Regions from separate parts of the Arthrobacter sp. UYEF20 genome, predicted to be linked through region 2. Evidence: riboswitches for the same ligand, from Rfam matches in the RefSeq annotation. Region 2 holds a riboswitch; each other region holds the start of a gene.

Region 1 (6,960 bases), on a different contig from region 2:
GCAGGTCCGCGAGCGCCCTGACCATGGCCGGCGGGACGCCAAGCAGGGAGTCGCTGGCCACGTCCACCATGGCGAGCTCGTAGTCGGCGCCGGCGGAGTGCACGGCCGTCCCGGCCAGATCGCCGAGTCGTTCGACTTCGAAGTCGCTGATGTCCGGGATCCGGAGGGCCCCGGCGGCCGCGGCTCCGCCGCCCTCGAGCGCAGCCGCGCGCTTGAGGGCTTCATCGTGGGTGGAGACAAAGATTTCGGTGAATCCCATGGGTGATCCTTAGTGGCTCGGCGCTGATCGCGCGGCGGAAATTCCGGCTCCAGCCTAGCCCAGCCGCCCGGTCCGGACGGCGTGCCGGCCAGCGCCGCCGGCCAGCACGCCCAGCCGGCGCCCAGCCAGCGTGCCGGCCGGCGCCGCAGCCAGCGCACCGGCCCGCGCCGCAGCCAGGGTGCCGTCAGCGCACGGCGACGCGGATGCGGTTCCGCCACGGGTCTTCGAAGCGCAGTTCGGCTCCCGTGTGGTGCGAGGGGACGCCGGCGGTCTTGAGGCGGCCGGCGAGGGCTCCGACGTCGTCGCCTGACGGTACTTCAATCAGCACCTCGCCCAGGCCGAGGGTGTCCCGGCGGGGGCCGGCGCCGCGGCTGTTCCAGACGTTCATCGCCATGTGGTGGTGGTAGCCTCCCGCGGACACGAACAGCGCCTGGCCGTGCCAGCCTGCGGTCTTCTCGAAGCCGAGGGTCCCGACGTAGAAGTCCTGCGCAGAATGGACGTCACCCACCTGCAGATGGACATGCCCGATGCCGGCCTCCGCCTCACGCTGTCCGCTGACGGATTCCTCGGTGAGGAACTGTTCGAGGTAGCGCTGCGGCGGCAGGGCCAGGCTGTCCATCACAACGTTGTTACCCTCCCAGGACCACGCCTCGCGCGGACGGTCCCAGTACAGCTCGATGCCGTTGCCCTCGGGATCGTTGAAGTAGAAGGCCTCGCTCACGAGGTGGTCTGCGCTGCCGGTGAAGGACTGCGGCTCGAACTGGGCGGCGCTGGCCACCGTGGCGGCGAGGGACGGCTGGTCGTCGAACAGCAGCGCGGTGTGGAAGAGGCCGGCCTCGCCGCGCGAGGGGAGGCTGAGTCCGGGCGCCGGGGCGAGGTGGACCAGCGGCTTCTGCCGGCGTCCCAGGTAGAGCCCGCCGTCCTGCTCGGCCACGATGTCGAGGCCGAGGGCGCGCTGGTAGTAGTCCGTCATGAGCTTCATATCGCCGACCTTGAGCATCACGGTGCCCATGGTGAGTGCGGCGGGAAGAAGATCCTGGGTGCTGGCTTCTGCAGTCATTTGATCGCTCCGGTGCTTCAGCGGCCACCGACCTTCGATGACCTTCATATAAACTAAATTACTTGAAGCTTCAATTTATTCCTAATGGCCTGGGTTGTTCCTGGCGGACCGGCTCTCCGCGCGGCACGATATGTTTCAGCTGCCGCAGCGTGTCCAGACCGCTCCGCGGATCGTCGGCGGAGACCAGGACATCGGCGCTGGCACCTTCGCTGATCGCCCTGGGCAGAACCTTGTACGTCATTGACCGCTCATCTACGCTGGGCGAGTCAGATTCAAGGTTGGCACGGCAGCGCGGCCGGAGACCGAGGTCGGCGCTCTTGGAGAAGGAGGAACCATGCAGGACGAGCAGGTTGACCGCAATCTCAAGGGAATGGACGATCTCGACTTCGACGGTTGGAACAAGGCCGACTGGAACGGCGCCTTTGCCCATCACCACACTGATGACGTTCTCGTGGACTGGAAAGGCCAGGACCCCACGCGTGGGGTCGGGCAGCACATTGACGCGATGAAGGCTTACGTCGATTCCGCCGGGGGCACGCCGCCCACGATCACCTCCCACCCGATCGCGTTCGGATCCGGTGAGTGGACCTGTGTCATCGGCGAGTTCGAGGATGGAAGCCGCATGGTGACGGTCGCGAAGTGGCGTGACGGAGCCATCGCCGAAGAGTACATCTGGGCGTAGACCCGCGCCCATCACGCGGAAGCCGAAGCCGGGACCGGGCGCAGTGGTCATTCGGCTCCACACCGCTTCCACCCATTTATCCACAGAAGGCTGGGCCATGACAGAGAAGACTCAGATAACCGGGCGAAAGTTCGTTTTCGATTTCGGCGACAACGCCAAATACGAACTGAATTTCGTTGCCGAGGACAAACTCGAAGTCACCGTCGTCGCCGACGCCAGCTACCCGGCCGGGACACTCAATAAATTCGATATCACCCGCACGCAACTCCGCCCCGACCTGTATTTGGTCACCTGGGTCGAGGAAGACACCGGCAACACCGTCACCCACGTCCAGGACTACGAAAACCTGACCGCTTACACCAACATCACCGACCTGGCCTCCCGCAGCTTCTGGAACCTTAAGGGGCGAATCATCCCGGTCCATGATCACTGAGCCGTCCACAGGCCGCGCGTTGCCGAACTGCGTGAGCGCGCAACGCGGATGGCCATTGATGCAAGGAAAGACCCTGCGACCAGGACCGGCGCGTACCGCCGGATCGGAGAGCAGCTCGGGGTGAGCTCCGAGGCGCTGCGGACCTGGGTGAGCCGGGCCGAGGTCGACGAGGGTCTGCGGCCGGTCACGACGACGGCGGACGCGGACCGGATCGCCCTGAAAATGACGCTTCTTCCGGCTAGTAGGCATTTTCGTTAGTTCGCCGGGGGTTCAGGTCCAGGCAGCGGGGTGGCCGGACTCAAGGGCATGCCGCGCGCCGGGGTCGGCGGGCGACATATTCCGGTCCTGCCCGGTCCCGGGCGCGAGGACTAGGCGGTCCTCCCGGGAAGTAGCCCGGCGCCGGCCACCGGAAACGCCCCACGCACCCCTGCCGTGACGTTCCTCCCCAGTTGCTTCGGCGCCACGCGCAAACCGCCCGCGGGAATCCGGGGTTCGCCACGGCAGGCAGGCGGTCCGGCGGCAAGCAACCGGGCAGGAGCGCCCCGCCGACTGCCCGGGCTAGTCTCACGAACAGTCGTTCGCGGACAGGTCCCATCGAATTGCTGAAGTAAGGGTGATGCAGGTTCGACGAGCGGGGGCGGCCGGTCTTGCGCCGCCCTCCGGCGTGTCCTAGAAGATGCCGTTGGTGTGTGGAAGTTCGGCCGGAACCGGGGCGATGGCGTCCCAGTGTTCGACGATCTTGCCGTTCTCGATGCGCCACAGGTCGTTGTAGATGACCGGGACGCCGAATTCACCTTCGGCGCGGGTGAAGACGAAGTCTCCCTCGGCGACGACCTGGTGCACCGCTTTGTAGGCCAGGAGCTTGCCGTCCGCGCCCCAGGCGGCTGCCGCCGCCCCGAATCCGTCAAGATTGTCGGCCGCCTCGACATTGTGCTGGGCGTAGAGCCCGGTCGTGACATAGTCGGTCAACAGGCTGTAGTCGGCGCCAACGAGGACCTTCTCGACCCAGTCGAGGACGAGGGCCTTGTTCTGCGCGGTCTTGTCGAGGTCGGTGGCGGCCACCGGGCCATCGGTCTGGGTGCGGCCGCTGACGGTTTCCTCGGCGACGGGGACGAGAGAGTCCCAGTGCTCCACGATGCGGTCGTTCTCGACACGCCACACGTCGAAGCCGACCAATTCCGCGGGCCCGAAGCCGGCGTAGAGACCCTGGGTGACAACGAGGTCACCTTCCGCGTATGCCCGTACAGGGGTGTAGGCGAAGTCCGTCGGCAGATTCGATGCGAGTGCCCGCAGCCCCTCGATGCCGCCGGCAACCAGGGTGGAGTGCTGTACGTAGCTGGGATCGAAGTAGGTGTCGATCGCCGTAAGGTCCCTGTTGATGAAGAGCGCGGTGGTTGCCGCGATGACGATGGCCTTGCTGGTCATGGGAGTGCTCCTAGTCCTCATTTTCGTTAATTCGTCGGGGGTTCAGGTCCAGGCGGCGGGGTCGTTGGGGTAGAGGCCGCAGGCGGTGTCGAGGGCTTCTTCGGCGGTGCCGCCGGCCAGCCCTATGGGCAGGTAGTTGTCCTGGTAGTCGTCCGTGACTGGCGCGGTAGATCGCGAAGCCCCAGGCGTTGGCGTATCCGGCGTAGCGCAGCCGGCACAGCGGCAGGGTCTCCCCGCAAACTTTGTGTCCGCCGGCGCCGCGAGGGCCGGGAACGTCGCGATGTTGATGAGGGTGGGGACGATCGGCACGCCTTGTTCGACGAAACGAGGCAGGTGCCGCGGGGGGCAGGCCGGTGCCGTTTTCGATGCAGTCGATCCCGGCGTCGAGCATGTCATCCAGCGTGTCCTCGGCGAAGCAGTGCGCCGTGACCCGGGCGCCTTCATCATGGGCGGCCTGCACGGCGTCCTTGAGCTCCCGGGGCGAGGTCGCCGGCGTCGCGGTCAATCCAGTCCCCCACGACCTTGACCCAGCCGTCGCCGGCGCGGGCCTGCTTGCGTACGGCCTCCACCAGACCCTCCGGCTCCACTTCGACGGCGAAGCCGTGCAGGTAGCGCCGGGTTCTCGCGATGTGCCGGCCGGACCGGATGATGTGTGGCACGTCGGCACGCCGCTGCAGCCAGCGGGTGTCGTGCACGGCGCCGGCATCGCGCACCAGCAGGGTGCCGGCGTCTCGGTCGGTGATGGCCTGCGCCTCCGCCACCTGTTCCGCCACAACCCCGCCGGGGCCGAGACCGATGTGGCAGTGCGCGTCGACCAGCCCGGGGATGACCCACCCGTCCAGTCCCGGCCCACCCGTGTGGTAGCTTCGTCTACGACCACACGGGTGCCCTTGCAGGGGCTGAGATCGGGCTGATGCAGCCTGCGACCGTTGAACCTGTCCGGGTAATGCCGGCGAAGGAAGTGAGTATTCCCGTGAATACGCAAGAAACACAGTTGATCCCTGCCCAAAATGAGACTTCCCAGGAAACACAGTCACTGAAGTCCCATTCTTTGGCTTTCACCACGGACGAGGAACACGGCATCCGCGTTCCGGTGACCGAAATTGCCCTGGAGGATTCCCCCGGCGGGGTGAAGAATCCGCCGTTCACGATATACCGGACGGCCGGCCCCGGAAGCGATCCAGTGGTCGGCTTGGAGCCGTTCCGGTCCGAATGGATAGAATCCCGGGGCGATACCGAGCCCTACGGCGGCCGGGAACGGAACCTGCTCGACGACGGTAAGTCGGCGGTGCGCAGGGGCGCCGCGTCGGCTGAATGGAAGGGTGCACAGCCGGTGCCCCGCCGCGCCGTCGACGGCAAGACGGTCACCCAGATGCACTACGCCCGCCAGGGCGTCATCACTCCGGAGATGCGGTTCGTGGCCGCTCGGGAGAACTGCGACGTGGAGCTGGTCCGCAGCGAGGTGGCGGCCGGCCGCGCCATCATTCCCAACAGCATCAACCACCCCGAATCCGAGCCCATGATCATCGGCAAGGCCTTCCTCGTGAAGATCAACGCCAACATCGGCAACTCGGCGGTCACCAGCTCCATCGCCGAGGAAGTGGACAAGCTGCAGTGGGCCGCCCAGTGGGGCGCGGACACGGTGATGGACCTTTCCACCGGGGATGACATCCACACCACCCGTGAATGGATCATCCGCAACTCCCCCGTCCCGATCGGGACGGTGCCGATCTACCAGGCGCTGGAGAAGGTCAACGGCGAGGCCAATGACCTGACCTGGGAGATCTACCGGGACACGGTGATCGAGCAATGTGAGCAAGGCGTGGACTACATGACCGTCCACGCAGGTGTGCTGCTGCGCTATGTGCCGTTGACCGCCAACCGGGTCACCGGGATCGTGTCCCGCGGCGGAGCGATCATGGCAGGCTGGTGCCTGGCCCACCACGAGGAAAACTTCCTGTATACGCACTTTGACGAGCTGTGCGAAATTTTCGCCAAGTACGACGTCGCGTTCTCCCTCGGTGACGGTCTGCGGCCAGGGTCGACGGCGGACGCCAACGACGCCGCCCAGTTCGCCGAACTGGACACCCTGGCCGAACTTACCAAGCGGGCGTGGACATACGACGTGCAGGTCATGGTCGAAGGCCCGGGGCACATCCCCTTCCACCTGGTCCGTGAAAATGTGGAACGCCAGCAGGAGCTGTGCGACGGCGCCCCGTTCTACACGCTGGGGCCGCTGGTCACGGATATTGCGCCCGGCTATGACCACATCACCTCGGCGATCGGCGCCACGGAGATTGCCCGCTACGGCACCGCGATGCTCTGCTATGTCACGCCCAAGGAACACCTCGGACTGCCCAACAAGGACGATGTGAAGACCGGCGTGATCACCTACAAGATCGCCGCCCATGCCGCCGACCTCGCCAAGGGCCACCCCGGTGCGCACGAACGCGACGATGCCCTGTCCAAGGCCCGCTTCGAATTCCGCTGGCGGGACCAGTTCGCGCTGTCGCTGGACCCGGTCACGGCCGAGGCCTTCCACGATGAGACGCTCCCCGCGGAGCCGGCCAAGACGGCCCACTTCTGCTCGATGTGCGGGCCCAAGTTCTGCTCCATGCGCATCAGCCAGGACATCCGGGACGAATACGGCTCCGCGGACTCGCAGGCCGCACTCGCCGACATGGCGGCGGGAATGCGTGCGAAGAGCAACGAGTTCCTCGCCTCGGGCGGCAAGGTCTACCTGCCGGAGCCGCAGCTTCCGGCCCAGGCCTAGCGGACCCGCCCAACTAGGTCGCAGTTAACGTCGTTTTGGGCGCCCATAACGACATTAACTGCGACCCAGTTGGGCCAGCCACTTAGGAGGCGTGGGCGTGCTGGCTCCGGCCGACGTCGGCGATGAACGCCCGGATGACCCGGTCACCCTCAGCTGAATCCTGGGGCCGGTGCCCGCCCGCCGCAATGCGGTGCAGGGCGCCGGTCTCGCGCAGGTAGCCGGCGATTTCCTCGTAGAGCGGCTCCCAGCCACCGGTCAGGACCAGGGTGGGTACGCCCGGGACGATCTGCAGCGGGGCTTCCCAGGGCGGTGCCTGCAGCCGCAGCCT
Region 2 (6,960 bases):
CAGTAGCCGGAGGTCCCGATGAAGACCTGGATGAAGGCGAAGAAGATCGTGGCGATCACGGCGACATAGAGCAGTGCCGTGAGGATCCAGCCCGAGTCGCCCAGGATCCGGGTGGGGCCGGCGGGCAGCCGGATCACGCCGTGGGACACGTTGCGGACGGTGACCCAGACGAACAGCGGAATCATGGCGGCCCAGACGATCATGCAGAACGGGCACAGGATGTGGATGGAATACAGCGCCTGGGACCAGAGCCACACCACGAAGATGAAACCCAGTGTCACTCCGGCCTGCAGCCCGAGCCAGTACCAGCGGGCGAACGTGGCACCGGCCAGGATGCCCATGGCGGTGGTGATGATGACGGCGAACGCCACGATGCCGATGAACATGTTGGGGAAGCCGAAGAGCGAACTCTGCCAGGTCTGCATCACCTGGCCGCAGGAGATCCACGGGTTCACGTCGCAGACGGTCACGTGGCTGGGATCCTTGAGGACCTCCAGTTTCTCCAGCACCAAGGTCCCGGAGGCAAGCCAGCCGACGACGCCGGTGATCAGCAGGAGCCACGCGAACGGACGGTCACGGGTCATGGGCGGCAACGGCCGTTCCGCAGCCGCCGGGCCGGATCGCGGCTGCTGGGTTGAACTGCCGGTGGCACTGGAGATGCTTGGCATGGAATGTCGGTCCTTAGGGTCGGGTGCTTCTGGCCCCGATTGTAACGCCGGCGGCTGGGGGAAGCCGGGGAGGGAAGCCGGTGAATTGCCTTCAGCGGCCCGGTCCGGGTGCACGCCCGGCGATTCGAACCCGGACCTACGCCTGCTTTGACGGCTCCTGTGAGACAATGATCGTGGCTGGAACCCGATCCACATCCGGGTCCCGGTCCGGCGACTTTGTTCCCAAGACCGCCAATGATGAGCAGGGAGCTGCGGATCCTCTGATCCACGCTGTCCCGCAATGCCATTGGACGGCACCTGGTTGTGGCGTGTAGATCAACGGGTTTCAGAACAATCTCGCCGGCCCTCCAGGGCTGCCGCACCCCACTGCCGGTGCGAACCTGAGGGTATCCAATTGACTTCTGTCAATGCCTGCGGGTGTTGACAAATAATTGCCCCAACGGGTGCCGGATGTGGCGGTACCCCGGGGCAGGAGTGTCACCACATATGGATAATGACCAGGTTGTAGCCGGTAACGAAGACGCGCTTGTTGCCAAAGACGCGCTTGTTGCCAAAGAAACAGCAGAAGCAGCAGAGACCGCAGCAGCACCGCCCAAGAGGCCCGTCCGGACCCGACGCAAGGCCCTTCCCAAGGCAGAGGCCATGGAGGCCGCTGCAGTGGCAGAGACGACTGATGCCCCGGCCGCCGAGCAGGCTCCGGAAGCGCCGGCCGCCGAAACCAAGGCCAAGGCACCCGCCCGCCGGAGCCGCGCCCGCAAGGTCGCCGAGGTGCCCGAGCCCCTGCCGGCCTTCGCCGAAGAGCCCGAAAAATCTGCCGCTGTCAGCGCTCCAGTGGCGGACGTCCCCGCAGTAGTTGAGACAGCCGCGGCGGAAACGCCGGCCGCCGAGGCGCCTGCAGAAAAGCCCGTCCGGCGTCGCGCCAGCCGAGCTAAGGCCGCCGCCCCGGTGGCCGAAGCAGAGCCAGCGGCCGGGGCCCCCGCCAAGGCACCCAAAGCAGTTGCCGTGTCCCCGGCAGAGCCTGCCGACACGCCGGCCGTCGCGGAAACCCCTGCCGAAGCAGCCCCCGCCGCAGAGACCCCTGCTGCAGAAACCACTGCCGCCGCAGAAACCCGTGCCGCCGCAGAGACCCCGGCCGAAGCAGCCTCGGCGGCGGCCTCGCTCTTCCTCGAGCCGGGAGCGGTCACCTCGATGATCTTCCAGGCTCCGGATCTGAGCGTCGTCGTGCGCCCGGTTCCGGCTGCCGCCGCGCCCGAAGAGCCCGAAGATGAAGAAGGCGAAGAGGCCGAGGGCGAAGACGCCAGCGGCCGCCGTCGCCGCCGCAGCCGCGGACGCCGCGGACGCAGCAGCAGGGGAGCCGACAGCGAGCCCGGCGCCGAGACCGAAACCGAGGTCTCCGGCGAGGAAGCCGAGGAAACCGAAGAAGGCTCCGAGGGGACGCTGGAGGACGGTGTGACCTCGCGCCGCCGTCGCCGCCGCCGTCGCGGTGACCAGGACCTGGAGCTGACCGGCGGGGGAGACGACGATCCGCCCAACACGGTGACCCGCGTCCGTGCACCGCGCGCGCAGACCGAGGCGCCGGTCAACAACCGCGTCACGTCCCTCAAGGGCTCCACCCGGCTTGAGGCCAAGAAGCAGCGCCGCCGTGAATCCCGCGACACCGGCCGCCGCCGCACCGTCATCACCGAGGCCGAGTTCCTGGCCCGCCGTGAATCCGTGGACCGCCAGATGATCGTCCGTCAGCGCGACGACAGAATCCAGATCGGCGTCCTCGAAGACGGCGTCCTGGCCGAGCACTTCGTGTCCAAGACCCAGCAGGACTCCCTGATCGGCAACGTCTACCTGGGCAAGGTCCAGAACGTGCTGCCCTCCATGGAAGCTGCCTTCGTGGATATCGGACGCGGCCGTAACGCCGTGCTCTACGCCGGCGAAGTGAACTGGGAGTCCGTCAACCTCGAAGGCAAGCAGCGCCGGATCGAGAACGCGCTGAAGTCCGGCGACTCCGTGCTGGTCCAGGTCACGAAGGACCCGGTAGGCCACAAGGGCGCCCGCCTCACCAGCCAGATCTCGCTGCCCGGCCGCTACCTTGTGTACGTTCCCGGCGGTTCCATGACGGGCATCTCCCGCAAGCTGCCCGACGTCGAACGCAACCGCCTCAAGCGGATCCTCAAGGACCGCCTGCCGGAAAATGCCGGCGTCATTGTCCGGACCGCGGCCGAGGGTGCGTCCGAAGAAGAACTGACGCACGATATCAACCGGCTGCGCGCGCAGTGGGAAGGGATCGAGAGCCAGTCGACGTCGACCAAGGTGCTCGCCCCCGAGGTGCTTTACGGCGAACCGGACCTGACCATCAAGGTGGTCCGTGACGTATTCAACGAGGACTTCTCGAAGCTGATCGTCTCCGGCGAGGAAGCCTGGGACACCATCGAGGCCTACGTCACCTACGTGGCTCCGGACCTGGTGGGCCGGCTCGAGAAGTGGACCAAGGACGCGGACATCTTCTCGGCCTGGCGGATCGACGAGCAGATCCACAAGGCGCTGGACCGCAAGGTGTTCCTGCCTTCCGGTGGTTCCCTCGTGATCGACCGTACCGAGGCCATGACCGTGGTGGATGTCAACACCGGCAAGTTCACCGGCAGCGGTGGCAACCTCGAGGAAACCGTCACCAAGAACAACCTGGAAGCGGCCGAGGAAGTGGTCCGGCAGCTCCGGCTCCGCGATATCGGCGGCATTATCGTGATCGACTTCATCGACATGGTGCTGGAATCGAACCGTGACCTCGTGCTGCGCCGCATGGTGGAGTGCCTGGGCCGGGACCGTACCAAGCACCAGGTGGCCGAGGTGACCTCCCTGGGTCTGGTGCAGATGACCCGCAAGCGGATGGGCACCGGGCTGCTGGAAGTCTTCGGCGAGCAGTGTGAAGCCTGCGACGGCCGCGGCATCGTCACCCACGACGAGCCGGTGGAGCACCGCCGCGCCAACGTGGTGGCCGCCGAGCACCATGTCCCGCGGACCGAGAACCTGCCGGCCCCCCGGACCGAACGCAAGAGCCGCCGCCGCGGCAAGGGCGGCCAGGGAATGCCGGAGTACGCCCCATCGGCACCCTCAGCCGTCCATCCGGAGCCCACCGAGGCCGAGCGTCATGCCAAGGCAGAGGCGACCCGTGCCGCCCTGGCGAACATCGCAGCCGCCGCGCATGCCGCGCACCTCCACGACGGGGAGGCAGCCGCTGCCAGCGACGCCGGGGCCCGCCAGGCCGCCGTCGAGGCAGCCGCGCGGCTGGCCGCGACAGAGGAGGCAGCCGGACGTCCCGCGGCCGTGCTGACCTTCGGCGGCGAGCAGGTGGCCCTGCCGTTCGTGGAGCACGCCGACGAGGCACCGTCTCCGGCCCTCACCCTGGACCTGCTGACCGAGGCCTTCGCCAACCTGGGCGAAGCCGATGAAGCCCGGCCCGCCGTGGACCGGACCCAGGCTGCCAAGGCCCCGGCACTGGCGCCTGCATCGTCCAAAGCGCCTGCCCCGGCGCGGATCCACACCGACGCTGACGCTGGCACCACGCGTGGCCGCCGCGTCCGCCGCAACAGGAGCGCGAGCCGCGCCCAGGGCGCAGCCAATGAGACGTCTGTGGAGCACCGCGAGGCAACCACCTCGGCCGCGGCCGGATCCGTCCACGAGGCCAAGGCCCCGGCCATGACCGCCGACAAGCCGGCAGCCAAGCCGGCAGCGAACGAGCCGATCATCCTCGGCGTCGGCGTCCCGGCTTCGGAGCTCTAACCACCGGGCAGCACGGGACAGTTCCGCGTGACCGCGGGGGCGGTCCGGGACCCGGCGTAGCAATACGCCGAGTCCCGGGCCGCCCCCGCGACTTCGTTAAGCGATACGGCTAAGCTGGAGGACTGACACGGGGTGCCGCGCATGGAGCCGGCTGAGATCCAAACCCGTCGAACCTGTCCGGTTAGCACCGGCGAAGGGATGTCTCTCGTGGCTTCGCTTGTTCTGCCCTCACTTGTTCTGCCTTCATCGTTTCTGCCCTCCGTGCCGCGTCCCGCCGGGCGCCGGATCCCGCGGGTGCTGGCTATTGCAGGTTCGGACCCCTCCGGCGGCGCCGGGATCCAGGCCGACCTGAAAAGCATTGCCGCGCACGGCGGCTACGGCATGGCCGCGATCACCGCCCTCACAGCCCAGAACACCCGCGGCGTCAGCGCCGTCCACGTTCCGCCGGCGTCGTTCCTGACCGCCCAGCTGGACGCGCTGAGCGAGGACATCGGCATTGACGCCGTCAAGATCGGCATGCTGGGGGACGCCACGGTGATCGCTGCCGTCCGCGCCTGGCTTGAACAGGCCCGGCCCGGCGTCGTGGTCCTGGATCCGGTGATGGTGGCGACCAGCGGCGACCGGCTCCTGCGGGAAACGGCGGAGGCCGCCCTGCACGCGCTGCTGCCCCTCGCGGACCTGGTCACACCCAACCTCGCCGAACTGGCCATCCTTCTCCGGGAACCCGCCGCAGCCGACTGGGCCGAGGCCCTTGACCAGGGCAAACGGCTGGCCGCCCTGACCGGCACGACGGTACTCGTGAAGGGCGGACATCTGGGCCGCAGCGCCGGCGGTGATTACCCCAGCAACAACAACAACGACGACGACGGCTGCCCCGATGCGCTCGTCAACACGGCGGGGCTCCTGGGCCAGGAGACGGTGGTGGTGACCGGCGGACGGGTGCCCACCCGCAACAGCCACGGCACCGGATGTTCCTTGTCCTCGGCGCTGGCCACGGTTCAGGCCCGGGTGGGGGACTGGGAGGCGGCGCTGCGCGAGGTCAAGCCCTGGCTAGCGGGTGCGCTGCGGACCTCGGACCGCCTCGACGTCGGAACGGGCAACGGTCCAGTGCACCATTTCCACCACGTGCAGCATCTGACCGAAGACCAGGGTGGCACGGGCCAGGTGAATACCGGGCATCGCGTTCCGGACGAGGGGGAGTTCACCGCTGCCCTCGGGAACAGTGCCGCGGCGGACCTGGACGCGATCTATGGCCTGGCGTTCATCCAGGGCCTGGCCGACGGCACGCTGGCCGAGAAGGACTTCGCCTATTATCTGGCCCAGGACGCCCTCTACCTCAACGGCTACTCGCGGGTGCTGGCCCGGGCGGCGGCCATCGCACCCTCCGAAGCCGAACAGCTTTTCTGGGCCCGCTCCGCGCAGCAGTGCCTCGAAGTCGAATCGGAGCTGCACCGGAACTGGCTCAGCACACGGGCCGTGGAGGTGCAGCTGGGCCCGGTCACGAAATCCTACGTGGACCATCTGCTGGCCGCCACGGTCTCCGGCAGCTACGGCGTCCTGATCGCGGCCGCCCTGCCGTGCTTCTGGCTGTATGCCGAGGTGGGCGCAACACTCCACGCGCAGTTCCTGGCGGCCGGCGCCCCGGAAGGTCATCCCTACGCCGAATGGCTGCGGACCTACGCCGACGAGGACTTTGCCGCGGCGACGCGGCAGGCCATCGCCCTGACGGATCAGGCGGCGCGGCGCGCTTCCGCCAGCGAGCGGGACGCCATGGCGGTGGCCTTCCGGCAGTCGGCCCGGTACGAGGTCGAGTTCTTCGACGCGCCGAGGCTGCACGCCTGAGCACGGCCTCCCCGGCCAGCCTGTACGATGGTGGGGCACGGTTCCGGGAGTCGTTGCAGGACCGCTTTGTTTTGAGTGAGTGAAGTCTTGATTGAATGAAGTCTTGATTGCATGAAGTCTTGATCGAGTTGCGTCCATCACGTGCGGCCCCTCCGGAACCAGCCTCATTTGCGGCCGAAGGCAAAATTAGCGTAGTCTAGATCTTCGGTGCTTACGCCAACACTTGGGTTATGACCTTGAGGACACGTCATTCGATATCGAATGGCATTGTCCACGGGATAGCTCATGGGTTCCCCCGGGGAATCCACCGGCGTAGAGGCACAGCGTGAGCCAGCCAAACAATTTGGACCAGGTTCCGCACGCAAATCTAGTAATAAACGTCGAGAGAAGTGAGTTCCCCAGTGGTGTACGCGATTGTCCGCGCAGGCGGCCGCCAAGAGAAGGTTTCCGTTGGAGACTTCGTTACCCTGAACCGCGTCCCCGGTGGAGCCGGCAGCACCTTTGAGTTGCCCGCACTGCTCCTGGTAGACGGTGACAAGATCACGTCTGCTGCTGCGGACCTGGCCAAGGTAACGGTTACGGCTGAGATCCTCGAAGACCTTCGTGGTCCGAAGATCGTCATCCAGAAGTTCAAGAACAAGACCGGTTACAAGAAGCGCCAGGGCCACCGTCAGGAATT
Region 3 (6,960 bases), on a different contig from region 2:
CAAGCTCTCCCCGGTGCTGGCCGTGCTGTTCTTCGTTCCCGCCATGAACCTGGCTGGAATCCCCCCGTTTTCGGGCTTCCTGGGCAAGCTGGGGCTCCTGCAGGCGGGCGTGCAGCTGGGCACCCCGCTGGCCTACGCCCTGGTAATCGGCGGAGTGCTGACCAGCCTGCTGACCCTGCTGGCGGTCGCGCGGGTCTGGAACCGCGCGTTCTGGCGCAAGCCCGAGGACGCCGAACACCCTGACCCGGTGCTCCTGGCCGCCCCGGAGGACTCGGCCACCGGGCACCGCGCGGGCAAACCCAACGTCACCCTGTTGCCGCGGACCATGGTGGGCTCCACCCTGGGCCTGGTGATCTTCGGCGTCGCGCTGACCGTCTTCGCCGGGCCGCTGTTCAAGGTGGCGGACCAGTCCGCCGCGGAGATGCTGGACCGCACCGCCTACATCCAGGCGGTCCTCGGCGGGGACGCGCCGGTGCCGGCACTGGCACAGCACGCACAGCAGCAGCCCCCGCAGCAGCCCGCACAGCAGGGCGTGCCGAAATGAGCCGGAAGCGGATCTCACTGCGGCAGGAACTCCCGCTGCTGGTCTGGCTCGTGATTGTCTGGGGCGCCCTCTGGCAGGACTTCAGTCCGGGCAACCTGCTTTTCGGCGCCATCATCGCCGTGGTGGTGGCCAGGCTGCTGTACCTGCCGCCGGTGGAACTCGGCGGCCGGTTCAACATCCTGCGCGCCGTCCCCTTTGCCCTGATCATCCTGGTCAAAGTCGTGGCAGCGAGCTTCCAGGTCTTCTACCTTGCCGTGGCCAAGGGCCCCAAGGTGATCAGCGCCGTCGTCGCCGTCCCGCTGCGGAGCCACTCGGACCTGCTGGTGACCGCCACCGGGCACGTGATCTCGCTGATCCCCGGCTCGCTCGTGGTGGAGGTGGACAGGTCCACGTCCACGCTCTACATCCACGGCATCAACGTCCGCAACGCGGACGATGCCGCACGATTGCGCAAAGACGTCCGCGACGCCGAGGCCGGGCTGATCCGGATCATGGGCACCAAGGACGAACTGTCCGCTCTCAACCAGGAGGTGAGCGCATGATGCAGCTCGTCCTGACCATAACCTCGGTGGTGCTGTCCCTGGCCGCCGCGGGGGCGATCATCCGGATCGCGAGGGGCCCTTCGCTGCTGGACCGGGTGCTCGCCGCCGACGTGCTGCTGGCCATCTTCGGGGCGGCGCTGTGCATCGACATGGCCGTGAACCGGCACCTCAACAACCTCATGCTGCTGGTCGCCGTGTCCATCATCGGGTTCGTCGGCTCGGTGACCGTGGCCCGGTTCGTCGCCGACCGGCGGGAGCACGCCCGTGAATCCTGAGACGTTCTCCGGCGATACCGTGATCGACGCCGTCTCTGCCGTGTTCATGGTGGTCGGCGCGCTGATGTCTCTCGGCGCGGCCGTGGGCCTGCTGCGCTTCCCCGATCTGATGAGCAGAATGCACGCCGCCACGAAGCCGCAGGTGCTCGGGCTGTTCCTGCTGCTCTGCGCGGTGGGCCTGCAGATGCGCACGTGGTGGGTGTGGCCGGTGCTCGTGGTGGCCTGGATCTTCCAGCTGCTCACCGTGCCGGTGTCCGCCCACATGGTGGGCCGGGCCGGTTACCGCACCAAGCACCTCCATCCGGAGCTGCTCAGTGCCGATGAGCTGGAGGCCGTGGTGCAGCAGGCCGCGGGCAAGAGCGGTTTCTCGGACGACGGCGGGGCCGCTGACGACGGCGGCGGTCGGGGCCGCCGGTGACCGGTGCTAGTAAGCATTTTCGTTAGTTCGCCCGGGTTCAGGTCCGGGCGGCGGGGTGGCCGGGCTTAAGGACATGCCCAGCGCCGGGGTCGGCGGATGGACATATTCCGATTCTGTCCGGACCCGGGCGCGAGGAATGGGCATGTCCTCCCGGAGAGTAGCCGATCCCCGCAGCGGAGCCACCCGCACTTGCCCCCGGGATACGGATCATGCCCCGCGCCGGGACCCGCGGATGGGCATATTCCGATTATGACCGGACCCGGGCGCGACGGATGGGCATGTCCTCCCGACCCGAAGAGGTCCTGGCCCTCCAAACCCCCGAAAATTAACGAAAATGACCGCTAGACGATGTCCTGGGTTTTGGCGAAACGGGTGATGGCGCGCTGGGTGCCGCGGTTGGCGAGGACCTGGATGATGGCGCTGACCGCGGCCGAGATCAGCGCGAAGGTCAGGGCCGAGCGCAGCGTGGTGGGGATGTCGTCGTCGTGGCCCTTGGGCGGCTTGTTGCCGGTGGACTTTTCCCAGACGGTGTCGACGAGCTTTGTGCCGACGAACCCGGCGAGCAGGCTGATGCCGGTGCCGAGCAGTTTGATGACGATGTTCATTCTTCGGACTCCTTGCGGGAGGGAACAGGGCTTCCCCCAGCCTAGCGTCCCGGCCCTGACGGAGGGACCCGGCCGCGCAGGCCGCGCCGTGCGGCGCCGGTCCCTCCGGCCCGGAATGTGACTGCTGGGCACGGGAAGCCGGTCCCGCCGGGTGTAAACTGGACAGTGCCCACAAGGGCGATTTTATATACGACAGGGGAGCGCCGCCGTCGGGCATCGCTGGAGGAATCCAGGGAAAACCACCGGTGGGCGCTGAGAGTGCGGACAGCCGCAGACCCTCGAACCTGATCCGGTTAGTACCGGCGAAAGGGAGTCGAGTTCTCAGAGTGCCCGGCAGGGCGGCGGAAGCCGTGGCCGGCCGGCGCACTCTCCCCTCCTGTTCCTCAGGAGGACGACATGACTGACATTTCTGCGAAGCAGATCCTCACCCGGCGCAGCTACAACTGGCGTGTGGTGGACATCGTGGTGGCCGCGTTGATCGCGGTGGCCGGCGGCGTCATTTTCTGGGCCTGGTCCCAGGGCGCCAACCTCATTTCCGCACCCGTCAACGCGTTCTACCCGCCGCTGACCGGGCTCTACGCCGGCGGCTGGATGATTCCCGCCGTGCTGGGCATGCTCATCATCCGCAAGCCCGGGGCGGCACTGTTCTGCGAAACGGTGGCCGCCACCGGTGAGCTGATCATGGGCTCGCAATACGGCACCACTGTCCTGATCTCCGGCGTGCTCCAGGGCCTCGGAGCCGAGCTCGTGTTCGCAGCGTTCGTCTACAAGAAGTTCAACCTGCCGGTTTCCCTGCTGGCCGGTGCCGGTGCCGGGCTGTTCGGCGCCCTGAATGACTCCTTCGCGCCATGGGGCTGGAACATCGCCTATGCCGCCGGGGACAAGCTCGCGTACATCATCTTCATGTCCGTCTCCGGCGCCATTATCGCCGGCGCCCTGTCCTGGCTCGCCACCCGGGGTCTCGCCAAGACCGGGGTGCTGAGCTCGTTCGCCTCGCGCAAGGCCGCCACGGAGCCTGTGTTCTCCTGATGCCGGCACACTGCCCGACATCTTCCGACGGCGTCCGCCCGGCCGCGGTCACGGCCCGCGGCTGGGGCTGGCGGCACGCCGGCCGGCCGCGGCCCGCAGTCAACGGGCTGGACCTGGACATCAGGCCCGGGGAGCGGGTGCTGCTGCTCGGGCCTTCCGGCGCCGGCAAATCGACGCTGCTCCACGCCCTGGCCGGGGTCCTCGGCGACAACGCAGCCGACGCCCTCGGCGACAACACGGCAGAGGATTCCGACGAGACCGGCAGCCTGCTGATCGACGGCGCCCCGCCGCGGGCCCGGCGCGGCCGGGCGGGGCTGGTGCAGCAGGACCCGGAGACGCAGGTGGTGCTCTCCCGTCTCGGTGACGACGTCGCCTTCGGGGCGGAAAACCTGTCCGTGCCCCCGGCGGAGATCTGGGCGCGGGTGCGGGAAGCGCTCGACGACGTCGGGCTGGGCCGGCTGCCGCTGGACCACCCGACCTCGGCCCTCTCCGGCGGCCAGAAGCAGCGGCTGGCGCTCGCCGGCATCCTGGCGATGCGGCCCGGGCTGCTCCTGCTCGACGAACCCACCGCCAACCTGGACCCCGCCGGCGTCCTGGAAGTCCGCGACGCCGTGGGCCGCTGCCTGGACAAGACCGGCGCCACGCTCGTGGTGGTGGAGCACCGGGTGGCCGTCTGGAAGGACCTTGTGGACCGGATCGTGGTCCTGCAGCCGGGATCCGCCACGGATACGGCCGTGTTGATCGACGGCCCGCCGGACCAGGTCCTGGTGCAGGCGCGGGACATGCTCACCGCCGCGGGCGTCTGGGTGCCCGGTTACGTGCCGCCGACCCGGGTGCGGGCAGCGTCTGCCGCGGGCTTGCCGGTCGCTGGCTCCGCAAAAGCATCCCTGCCCGGACAGCCCGACGCCGGGACCCTCCTGATGGCGGCCGACAACCTGGCGGTCTCCCGCGAACACCCCCGCCGATCCGGTCTGCGCAGGGGCTTCAGGGCCATCGCCCCGGTACCGGTGCAGTCCGGCCTCACAGCCCGGATCCGGGCCGGCGAGGCGCTGACCATCACCGGCCCCAACGGCTCCGGCAAGTCGACGTTCGCCCTGACCCTGGCCGGCCTGCTGGCGCCGGTGTCCGGCGCGGTCTCCGCCACGCCGGAGCTGAGCGCCGGCGCCGGGACCGATCCGTACCAGTGGAAGGCTCAACAGCTGATTGCCCGGATCGGTACCGTCTTCCAGGAACCCGAACACCAGTTCGTCACCGGCCGGGTGCTCGACGAGTTGATGTTCGGTCCCCGGCACCTGGGCCGGGGCGAAGAACGGGTGGACGAACTGCTGGAGCGGCTCCGGCTGACCGAACTGGTGGACGCGAACCCCTACACACTCTCCGGCGGCGAAAAGCGGCGGCTCTCGGTTGCCACCGTGCTCGCGGCCCATCCGCAGGTGCTCGTCCTGGACGAGCCCACCTTCGGCCAGGATGCCAACACCTGGGCCGAGCTCGCCTCCCTCCTCTCCGAACTCCTCGACGCCGGCACCGCCGTCGTGTCGGTAACCCACGACGCGGAATTCACCGCGGTCCTGGGCGGCACCCAGCTCAGCCTCCGCGCCCCGGAGCACCGGGAACCGGGCGATCGCGAGCCGGGCAGTCGCGTACCGGGCGATCGCGTACCGGGTCCGGTGCAGGCGCAGTGAGGGACGTCCTGAGCCTGCGCGGCAACCAGGCCCTGCTGACCCGCGCCAACCCGCTGGCCAAGTTCACCGCCGTCGTGCTGATCACCCTCGTGCTGGCGCTGTCCATCGACTGGGTTTCAGCGTCGGTGGCGCTGGCCTTCGAAGTGGCGCTGTTTCCGTTGGCCGGGCTGAGCCTCGCGCTGCTCTGGCAGCGCGGCTGGCCGTTGATCCTGGCCGCGGCGCTGGGCGGCTGGAGTACGGCCATCCTGGCGCCGGATAGCGGAAGAATACTGCTCGACGCCGGCATCTGGTCCGTAAGCGACGGTTCCCTTGAACTGGGGCTGGGCTTCCTGCTCCGCGGACTCGCCATCGCGCTGCCGGCGGTGCTGCTGATGAGCTGCACGGACCCCACGGACCTTGCCGACGCGCTGGCCCAGAACGCGAAACTGCCGCACCGATTCGTCCTGGGCACCTTGGCCGCGATGCGGCTCGTGGGGCTCATGGCCGAAGAGTGGCAGACCATCGGCATGGCGCGGCGGGCCCGCGGCGTGGGCTCGCGCGGCAACCCGTACCAGCGGCTCCGGTCCACGCTGGGGCAGAGCTTCGGGCTCCTCGTGCAGGCCATCCGGCGCGCCTCCCGCCTGGCCGTCACCATGGAGGCCCGCGGCTTCGGCGGCGCCCAGCGCACCTGGGCGCGGCCCTCCACCTTCAGCAGCCTCGACGCCTGGGTCCTGCTGGGCGGGCTCGGCATTGCCGCTGCCGCCGTCGCCGCGGCGCTGGCCGCCGGGACCTGGAATCTCGTGTTCCTCACCCGGCAATAGGAAGCCCGCAACGCAGCGGTGCGCGCCCTGCCCCGGAACCTGTCGCCGCGCGCGGAGTGACCCCGCGTTGGGGTAGCGCGCTTCCGCGGGTCCTGACGCACAATAGATTTATGCGCACCTTCGGCGTGGAGGAAGAACTGCTGATAGTGGACCCCGAAACGGGGATGCCGCTCGCCCTGGCCGACGTCATGCTGCCCAGCCTGGTCCCGCAGAAGCACGACGCCGGCCGGGTGGTCCCGGCGCAGGGGCCGGTCCACGAAGACGCCGGGTTCAGCCTCGAGCTCAAGCTGGAGCAGATCGAAACCCAGACGCAGCCGTGTCTGGGCTACCCCCAATTGCTCCAGCAGCTCAGGCAGGGCCGTGCGCTCGCGGACCGGGCCGCACGGGCACACGGCGGCCGCATCGCAGCCCTGGCCACGTCGCCGAGGGGATCCGCGACGCACACAACGCCGTCGCCGCGGTATGTGAGCATGCAGGAACGCTTCGGGCTGATCGTCCGGAACCAGCTCACCTGCGGGTTCCACGTCCACACGTTGGTGGAATCCCCCGAGGAAGGCGTGGCGGTGATGGACCGGATCCGGGACAAGCTGGCCGTGCTGATAGCCCTCAGCGCAAATTCCCCGTACTGGAACGGCGCGGAGACAGGGTTTGAAAGCTACCGCACCCAGGCGTGGAACCGCTGGCCGGGCTCGGGTCCCACGATGATCTTCGGCAGCCTGCCGGTCTACCGGCGGGTGGTGACCCGGCTGGTGGAAAGCGGTGTGCTGCTGGACGAGGGGATGATCTATTTCGACGCCCGGCTGTGCAGGCACCATCCCACCGTGGAGGTCCGGGTCGCCGACGTCTGCCTGCGGGCCGACGACGCGGCGCTGATCGCCGTGTTGGTGCGTGCCCTGGTCGAATCGGCCTGCCGGGAGTGGAACGACGGCGTTGAACCAGCCCCGGTGCCGACGCTGCTGCTGCGGATGGCCGCCTGGCAGGCCAGTAATGGCGGGCTCCGCGGCCAGCTGCTGGACTTCGGGACCTTTACGCCCGCGCCGGCGGCGGATGTGGTCCACGCCCTCG

Evidence for each region. Region 2 has a riboswitch for thiamine pyrophosphate ahead of ABIB26_RS12960 (bifunctional hydroxymethylpyrimidine kinase/phosphomethylpyrimidine kinase). Riboswitches for the same ligand answer to the same signal wherever they lie in the genome.
Region 1: another riboswitch for thiamine pyrophosphate. It lies ahead of thiC (phosphomethylpyrimidine synthase ThiC); the one in region 2 lies ahead of ABIB26_RS12960 (bifunctional hydroxymethylpyrimidine kinase/phosphomethylpyrimidine kinase).
Region 3: another riboswitch for thiamine pyrophosphate. It lies ahead of ABIB26_RS17625 (ECF transporter S component); the one in region 2 lies ahead of ABIB26_RS12960 (bifunctional hydroxymethylpyrimidine kinase/phosphomethylpyrimidine kinase).

Annotation. Positions count from the first base shown of each region.
Region 1 covers NZ_JBEPNP010000022.1:19,466-26,425, forward strand. The annotation lists gene ABIB26_RS19555 (hypothetical protein) at 1-259, opposite strand, end outside; gene ABIB26_RS19560 (VOC family protein) at 444-1,319, opposite strand; gene ABIB26_RS19565 (hypothetical protein) at 1,390-1,560, opposite strand; gene ABIB26_RS19570 (hypothetical protein) at 1,654-2,001, shown strand; gene ABIB26_RS19575 (MoaF-related domain-containing protein) at 2,099-2,434, shown strand; gene ABIB26_RS19580 (hypothetical protein) at 2,483-2,692, shown strand; gene ABIB26_RS19585 (nuclear transport factor 2 family protein) at 3,104-3,859, opposite strand; partial or broken gene ABIB26_RS19590 (amidohydrolase family protein) at 4,097-4,701, opposite strand; TPP riboswitch at 4,730-4,837, shown strand; gene thiC (phosphomethylpyrimidine synthase ThiC) at 4,833-6,632, shown strand; gene ABIB26_RS19600 (alpha/beta fold hydrolase) at 6,715-6,960, opposite strand, start outside.
Region 2 covers NZ_JBEPNP010000010.1:113,331-120,290, reverse strand. The annotation lists gene ABIB26_RS12970 (vitamin K epoxide reductase family protein) at 1-668, opposite strand, end outside; gene ABIB26_RS12965 (Rne/Rng family ribonuclease) at 1,155-4,439, shown strand; TPP riboswitch at 4,558-4,655, shown strand; gene ABIB26_RS12960 (bifunctional hydroxymethylpyrimidine kinase/phosphomethylpyrimidine kinase) at 4,638-6,281, shown strand; gene rplU (50S ribosomal protein L21) at 6,683-6,960, shown strand, end outside.
Region 3 covers NZ_JBEPNP010000017.1:79,887-86,846, reverse strand. The annotation lists gene ABIB26_RS17650 (Na+/H+ antiporter subunit D) at 1-544, shown strand, start outside; gene ABIB26_RS17645 (Na+/H+ antiporter subunit E) at 541-1,086, shown strand; gene ABIB26_RS17640 (MrpF/PhaF family protein) at 1,083-1,361, shown strand; gene mnhG (monovalent cation/H(+) antiporter subunit G) at 1,351-1,779, shown strand; gene ABIB26_RS17630 (DUF4235 domain-containing protein) at 2,121-2,384, opposite strand; TPP riboswitch at 2,569-2,713, shown strand; gene ABIB26_RS17625 (ECF transporter S component) at 2,781-3,413, shown strand; gene ABIB26_RS17620 (ABC transporter ATP-binding protein) at 3,413-5,095, shown strand; gene ABIB26_RS17615 (energy-coupling factor transporter transmembrane component T family protein) at 5,092-5,895, shown strand; gene ABIB26_RS17610 (glutamate--cysteine ligase 2) at 6,006-6,960, shown strand, end outside.